Linked DNA regions of Bernardetia sp. MNP-M8. The protein of the gene in region 1 binds, or shares a complex with, the protein of each later gene. Links are inferred from orthologs where the notes say so. Each region holds a gene or a part of one and is shown on either strand. Other genes may lie near its edges.

Region 1 (3,265 bases):
ATAGCTACTGACCAAAATATTGAAATAAGATAATTGAATGAAAAATACAACACAACAATTACTTGTCGAAGGAAAAGATGACCAAAATGTTATTTGGGCATTGTGTGGAAAATTTGATTTGAAACAAAATTTCAAAGTCGAAGATAGCCAAGGAATTGAAAAGTTAATCTCTCAAATTTCAGTTCGCTTGAAACAAGCATCTATTCATACATTAGGCATTGTTGTCGATGCAGATACACAGCTACAAAGTCGTTGGCAAAGTATCAAAACAGAATTTGCTAAGGAAAATATTATACTTCCCAATTCTATTTCTGAAAGTGGTTTTATTCAAGATTTTGAAGAAATAAGAATTGGTATTTGGATAATGCCAAACAATAAAACTGATGGAATGGTAGAAGATTTTATACAATTTTTGATTCCCAAAGACGATAAACTTTTACCTTTCGTGGATAAGCATTTAGAAGAAATAGAAAAACAAGGATTGAACAGATATAGCGAAACACATAAATCAAAAACTAGAATCCATGCATGGCTTGCTCTTCAAGAAAAATATACTCCAATGGGACAAGCCATTACAGTGAATTATTTGACTACTGACGAAGAAAACTGCCAACTATTTGTTGATTGGTTAAAAGAATTATTTAGAGCCTAGTTTATTTTCATCTCTAAACTTCAAAATACAAGTGGTATCATTTATCACAATTTTTTAGTATTTTTGAAGTATATTTAAACTATTGTAGTCTATTTTGAATTTTATACATAAATTCTTGATAAACCTGAGAAAACAACCAAAAAAACTGTAACGACAAAACTCCTAATACGATATGGCAAAAGAAATGAAAATACCTACTGTTGGCGAATCTATCACAGAAGTAGTCATCGCAAACTGGCTTGTAGAAGACGGCGACCACGTAGAAATGGACGACCTTATCTGTGAATTAGAATCTGATAAAGCAACTTTTGAAGTTCCTGCTGAAGCTGATGGAATCATAAGGTTCAAAGCAGAAGCTGGCGATACTTTAGAAATAGGCGCACTTCTTTGTGTAATCGAAGAGGGAGAAAATGGCAGCGAAACTAAAGAAGAAACCAAATCAGAAACAAAAGAAACTCCAAAACAAGATACAGCAAAAGCAGAGACATTTATCATGAAAATTCCGACAGTAGGCGAATCTATTTCGGAAGTAGTATTGGCAAACTGGCTTGTAGAAGATGGCGAAGAAGTAGAATTGGATGACCCAATCTGTGAATTAGAATCTGATAAAGCAAACTTTGAAGTTCCTGCTGAGAAAGCTGGAAAAGTATTTCACATGGTAGAAGCAGGCTCTACACTTGCTATTGGAGACGATTTTGCCAAAATCGAAATGGGTGGAAGTGGTTCTTCTTCTAGTTCAAGTAAAGAAACTACAAGCGCATCAAATGCTCCAAATAGTGATATGTATTCTAGTGAGGATTCAGGGTATGCAAAAGGACATGCTTCTCCTGCTGCTTCAAAAATGTTAGCTGAAAAAGGAATTGATGCAAGAGATGTAAAAGGAACAGGAAGAGATGGCAGAATAACAAAAGAAGATGCTCAAAATGCCCAAAAATCATCTTCTACATCTGCTCCTTCTCAACCAAAAGCTCCTGCATCTTCTAAGAAAGATGATAAAGCACCATCAAGTGCTGAAACACAAGGCGACCGTAGTACGAATGTAGAACGTATGTCTTCGCTTCGCAAAACAATTGCCAAACGTTTGGTAGCTGCAAAAAATCAAACAGCAATGCTTACTACTTTTAATGAAGTAGATATGTCGGCTGTTATGGAAATGCGTAAAAAATACAAAGATAAATTTAAGGAAACGCATGAAGTAGGTTTAGGATTTATGTCTTTCTTTACAAAAGCTGTAACGATGGCACTTATGGAAATTCCTGGGGTAAATGCTCAAATTACAGGTGATAATAATGATGAGATATTATATCATAATTATGCTGACGTTTCGATTGCAGTTTCTTCTCCTCGTGGTTTGGTTGTTCCTGTTATTCGTAATGCAGAACAGCTTTCTTTTGCAGGTGTAGAAAAAGAAGTGGTTCGTTTGGCTGTAAAGGCTAGAGATGGAAAACTTACTATAGACGAAATGTCTGGTGGAACATTTACTATCACAAATGGTGGTATTTTTGGCTCAATGCTTTCTACTCCAATCATTAATGCTCCTCAATCAGCTATTTTAGGACTTCATAATATTGTTGAGCGTCCTGTTGCGATTGATGGAAAAGTAGAAATTCGTCCAATTATGTATATCGCTCTTTCTTATGACCACAGAATCGTAGATGGAAAAGAATCTGTAACTTTCCTTTACAGAATCAAAGAATTGATTGAAGATCCTTCAAGATTACTTTTGGGAGTTTAGATTTTGTAATGATGTCGTTGGTGAGACACCAACAACGGCAATAGAGTTATGAAAAAGCCTTTACAATCATTTTGTAAAGGCTTTTTTGTTGAAATTTACTGAGATTTATGATGAGAATTTATTTTATAGGTAGTTCTACAAAGAAAGTCGTACCTGTATTTTCACCTATATTTTCGGTTTCGAACCAAATTTTGCCGTCATGCTTTTCAATGATTTTTCTGACAATATTAAGTCCTAATCCACTTCCTTCTCCTACTGGTTTGGTAGTAAAGAAAGCATCAAATATTTTTTGTTTGACTTCATCTGGCACTCCTTTTCCTGTATCTCTTACTGAAACAAGAATTTTATTTTCCTGCTTTTTGGTAGTCATATATATTTTGCCTTTCTTATTCTTGCTAGTATCTATGGCTTGAATAGCATTATGAAGCAAGTTTGTCCAAACTTGTGCTAGTTCGTCTTCATAGGCATTTATTAAAGGCAAATCTTCCATTTCTCTAATTACCTCAATTCCATATTTGAGTTTATTTTGATATAAAATCAATGTATTTTCTAAGCTTTCATTAATACTAGTAGGTTTCTTTTCTCCTGTATGATCTTGACGAGAAAAATTTTTGAGAGTAATAATAATTTTTGAAGCTTTTTCAGTTGCAATTCTGACAGTTGTATTACTTTTCATAATTGTAGATATTTCATAGATGGAATGAAAAAATTCTACAGCCTTAGGTAATTCTAAAAAGGGTTCATAGAGTTCTGTGTATTCGTTCAATCCTGTATCAACTAAAATATCAGCAATTCTATCAGCTTGATAAATATTTCTATCTTCAAATTCAGCAATTAATTTGTATTTTATAGCTCTTTTTTCTCTAGAAGAATAAAGT
Region 2 (3,783 bases), 2.0 Mb from region 1 along the record:
GGTGATACTATATTTGAGCTGGGAATTCCTTATGAGGAATATAGTCCATTGAGTTTTCCAGAGGAAATTAATAGAGTTGAAAACAAACTTTATATCGCTGAAATGGGTAATAGATGTGTTTCTGTTCTTAACTTAATTACTAAAAAACGAACTATTTACTCAAAATTTAATGAACCTGTTTGGGGTTTTTCTAAGTTTTCAACTCACGAAATAATACGGTTAGACTCTGGGGTTTATTATAGAAGAAGTAATTCAAAAATGGATTTTCATAAAATTGTAACCTAAAAAATTACAGGTTTTTTGTTCTTTTATGAGTATGGGTTTTCAATTCTTTGTAAAATAGAACACTTTATTGTAATTTCGTTCTAAATTTCATAATTTCTTATTCAATAAGAAATTCAAGAGTATAAGACTAGTAAAAAACTAGAAAAAGAGTGTCTAATAAATGCTTTTTTTATAAATATAACCCAAAAAAATGGACAAACTCTCATACCTTTCCAATGCCGAAAACTCGTATATCGAAGGATTGTATCAAGATTATCAAAAAGATGCAAATTCGGTAGATGCTAGTTGGCAACGATTTTTTGAAGGCTTTGAATTTTCAATGTCAGAGTATGACACTGAAACAGGAGAAGTTACCAAAACAAATAAAAATGGCTCAAACGGACACGCTATTGGTACAGAAACCGTAAATCAAAAAAGTTTTGCCGACTCACTTCCTGCTGGTCTTGATGAAGACAAACTAAAACAAGAAATTTCTGTCAAAAAACTAATTGATGGCTATCGTTTGCGTGGACACTTGCAAGCCAAAACAAACCCAGTTCGTCCTCGTAGAGACCGACATGCACGTTTGAAACTAGAAGATTTTGGTTTTACAGAAGCTGATTTAAGCAAAAAATTTAGAGCAGGAAACGAAATTGGAATTGGAGAAGCAACCCTTCAAGAAATCATTGATCGTTTGAAAATGATTTATGAGAGTGGAATTGGTTTTGAGTTTATGTCTATCCGTGAACCTGATGTAAAATATTGGTTCAGAAAAAAAGTAGAAGTAGATTATCCAAAATTCAAATTAGACCATCAACAAAAAGAACGTATTTTACAGAAACTCAATGAAGCATCTGTATTCGAAAACTTTTTGCATACTAAATATTTAGGTCAAAAACGTTTCTCTTTAGAAGGAGGAGAATCAACTATTCCAGCTCTTGATGCCATTATTAATGAAGGAGCAAAACTAGGAGTAGAAGAAGTAGTAATTGGAATGGCTCACCGTGGTCGTCTCAATGTTTTGGTAAATATTATGGGCAAAACCTATGCTCAAGTATTTAACGAATTTGAAGGAAATGTTTCTGACGAACTTTTAGGTTTGGGAGATGGCGATGTGAAATATCACATGGGTTATTCTTCACAAGTAGAAACTCCAAATGGAGAAAAAGTGTATTTACGTCTTGCTCCAAATCCTTCTCACTTAGAAGCTGTTGCTCCAGTAGTGCAGGGTTATACTCGTGCAAAATTAGATTATTTGCATGGAAGAGATAAAAAGAAGGCTCTACCAATTATTATTCATGGCGATGCAGCTCTTGCAGGACAAGGAATTGTCTATGAAGTAGCTCAAATGTCTGAATTAGAAGGCTATACAGTAGGTGGAACAATCCATTTTGTAATCAATAATCAAGTTGGTTTTACAACAGATTTTTATGATGGTCGTTCTTCAAACTATTGTACAGATATTTCACAACTTACAGAAACTCCTGAGATTCATGTAAATGGGGATGATCCTGAAGCTGTTGTTTTTGCTGTAAAATTAGCAACTGAATACCGTCAGAAATTCCATAAAGATGTGTATGTAGATATGGTTTGTTATCGTCGTTATGGTCATAATGAAGCAGATGAACCAAAATTTACACAACCTCATTTATATAATTTGATAGGAAAACATCCAAATCCTAGAAAATTATATATAGAAAAATTGACAAAAGAAGGAGATATTACTAGCAAACTTGCGAAAGACATGGAAAAATCTTTCAAAAAAATGCTGCAAGAACGCTTAGATGATGTTAGACAAAAACCACTTCCTTACGAATATCAAGAATTAGAACAAGTTTGGAAAAACATGCGTCGCTCTGAAGCAGAAGATTTTGATGTTTCTCCAAAAACTTCAATTACACAAGAACATATTGATAAAGTTGGTAAAGCACTTACGACTATTCCAGAAGGTTTTAATCCTTTAAAACAGATTGATAAATTACTTTCTGAAAGAAATAGAATGTTCTTTGAAGATAAAGTTTTAGATTGGGCAAGTGCCGAACTTTTGGCGTATGGTTCTGTTATTTTGGATGGTCATACTGTCCGTTTTACAGGACAAGATGTTCGTAGAGGTACGTTTTCACATCGTCATGCTGTTTTGAGCGATGCAGAAACAAACGAAACTTACAACAATCTTAATCACTTAGAAGGAAAAGATGGAGAAGATTTACCTCCTTTTGATATTTATAATTCTCTTCTTTCTGAATATGGCGTTTTAGGTTTTGAGTTTGGTTATGCTATGGCAAATCCGAATGCTCTCACAATTTGGGAAGCTCAGTTTGGAGATTTTGCCAACGGAGCGCAAATCATGATTGACCAATTCATTACGAGTAGTGAAACAAAATGGCAACGTACAACTGGTTTGGTTCTTTTGCTTCCTCACGGTTACGAAGGGCAAGGGCCTGAACACTCAAATGCTCGTCCTGAACGTTTCTTGCAACTTTCAGCAGAATACAATATTATTGTTGCTAATGTAACAAAACCTGCAAATTTCTTCCACTTGATGCGTCGTCAAATGGCTTGGGATTTCCGTAAACCTTGTGTTTTGATGTCTCCAAAATCTCTTTTAAGACATCCAAAAGTAGTTTCTCCAATTGAAGATTTTACAGATGGAAAATTTGAAGAAGTATATGGAGATGAGTATGCAGATAAGAAAAATGTAAAACGAGTTCTTCTTTGTTCTGGTAAAGTATATTATGATTTATTAGACAGACAAGAAAAAGAAGAACGCAAAGATGTTGCAATTGTACGAGTAGAGCAGCTTCATCCTTTCCCTAAAAAGCGTATTTATGAAGAAATTAATAAATATGGTAAGAAAGTAGAAGTTGTTTGGGTACAAGAAGAACCTGAAAATATGGGAGCATGGCTTTTTGTTTTGCGTATGCTTTATAAAGAATGGATTGAAGAAAAACGTCCGACATTGAATGTTATTTCAAGAAAAGCAAGTGCTTCTCCAGCAACAGGTTATTCAAAAGTTCATGCCAAAACACAACAAGCTATCGTTGATGAGGCTTTTGATGTGAAGTAAGAATTTATTTGTAGGTCAAAAGACTTGCCTTTGACTAATATAAAATAACTACAAAGACCATTTTTCATTTTTTGAAAAATGGTCTTTTTTTTATGAAAATAATAAGGTTGTGCGACATTTTATATTAATTCTTCGTAAAGTGATAAACTATTTTTAATTTAACTATATTATTTTACTATGAAAAAATACAATTTTTTACTTACTTCTGTCAAAATTAGTTTTCTTTTCCTTTTAGCACTCAATCTTTCTAGTTGTGATAACTGCACTGATACAGATTGTTTTACTCCAGCTGAGCCATTTTATTTTCAACTTATAGATAAAGAAACCAATCAAAATCTAATTGATAATGGAACATATTCTCTTTCTGATATTCAAATAAAATCTGTTTTAGAAAACAAATTTTATACACCACAACTAGATTCGGTGTTAATAGAAGGACAAAAACAAACTAT

Evidence for each region.
Region 2: odhB (region 1) and V9L04_RS18385 share a complex: the UniProt entries of both Bacillus subtilis proteins name them as parts of the 2-oxoglutarate dehydrogenase (OGDH) complex. The link is inferred for Bernardetia sp. MNP-M8 from one-to-one orthologs.

Annotation. Positions count from the first base shown.
Region 1 is NZ_CP147012.1:2,577,885-2,581,149, forward strand. Bases 173-3,105 are described here. They hold odhB (2-oxoglutarate dehydrogenase complex dihydrolipoyllysine-residue succinyltransferase), read left to right. Parts: upstream 173-824; coding sequence 825-2,387; downstream 2,388-3,105. Other genes in these bases: V9L04_RS10670 (DUF3226 domain-containing protein), read left to right, coding at 173-652; V9L04_RS10680 (PAS domain-containing protein), read right to left, coding at 2,506-3,105. Also shown: V9L04_RS10665 (AAA family ATPase), read left to right, coding at 1-33; more of V9L04_RS10670, read left to right, coding at 38-172; more of V9L04_RS10680, read right to left, coding at 3,106-3,265. UniProt on the Bacillus subtilis protein: E2 component of the 2-oxoglutarate dehydrogenase (OGDH) complex which catalyzes the second step in the conversion of 2-oxoglutarate to succinyl-CoA and CO(2).
Region 2 is NZ_CP147012.1:4,544,109-4,547,891, forward strand. The notes cover bases 81-3,531. They hold V9L04_RS18385 (2-oxoglutarate dehydrogenase E1 component), read left to right. Parts: upstream 81-475; coding sequence 476-3,331; downstream 3,332-3,531. Other genes in these bases: V9L04_RS18380 (hypothetical protein), read left to right, coding at 81-285; V9L04_RS18390 (hypothetical protein), read left to right, coding at 3,509-3,531. Also shown: more of V9L04_RS18380, read left to right, coding at 1-80; more of V9L04_RS18390, read left to right, coding at 3,532-3,783. UniProt on the Bacillus subtilis protein: E1 component of the 2-oxoglutarate dehydrogenase (OGDH) complex which catalyzes the decarboxylation of 2-oxoglutarate, the first step in the conversion of 2-oxoglutarate to succinyl-CoA and CO(2).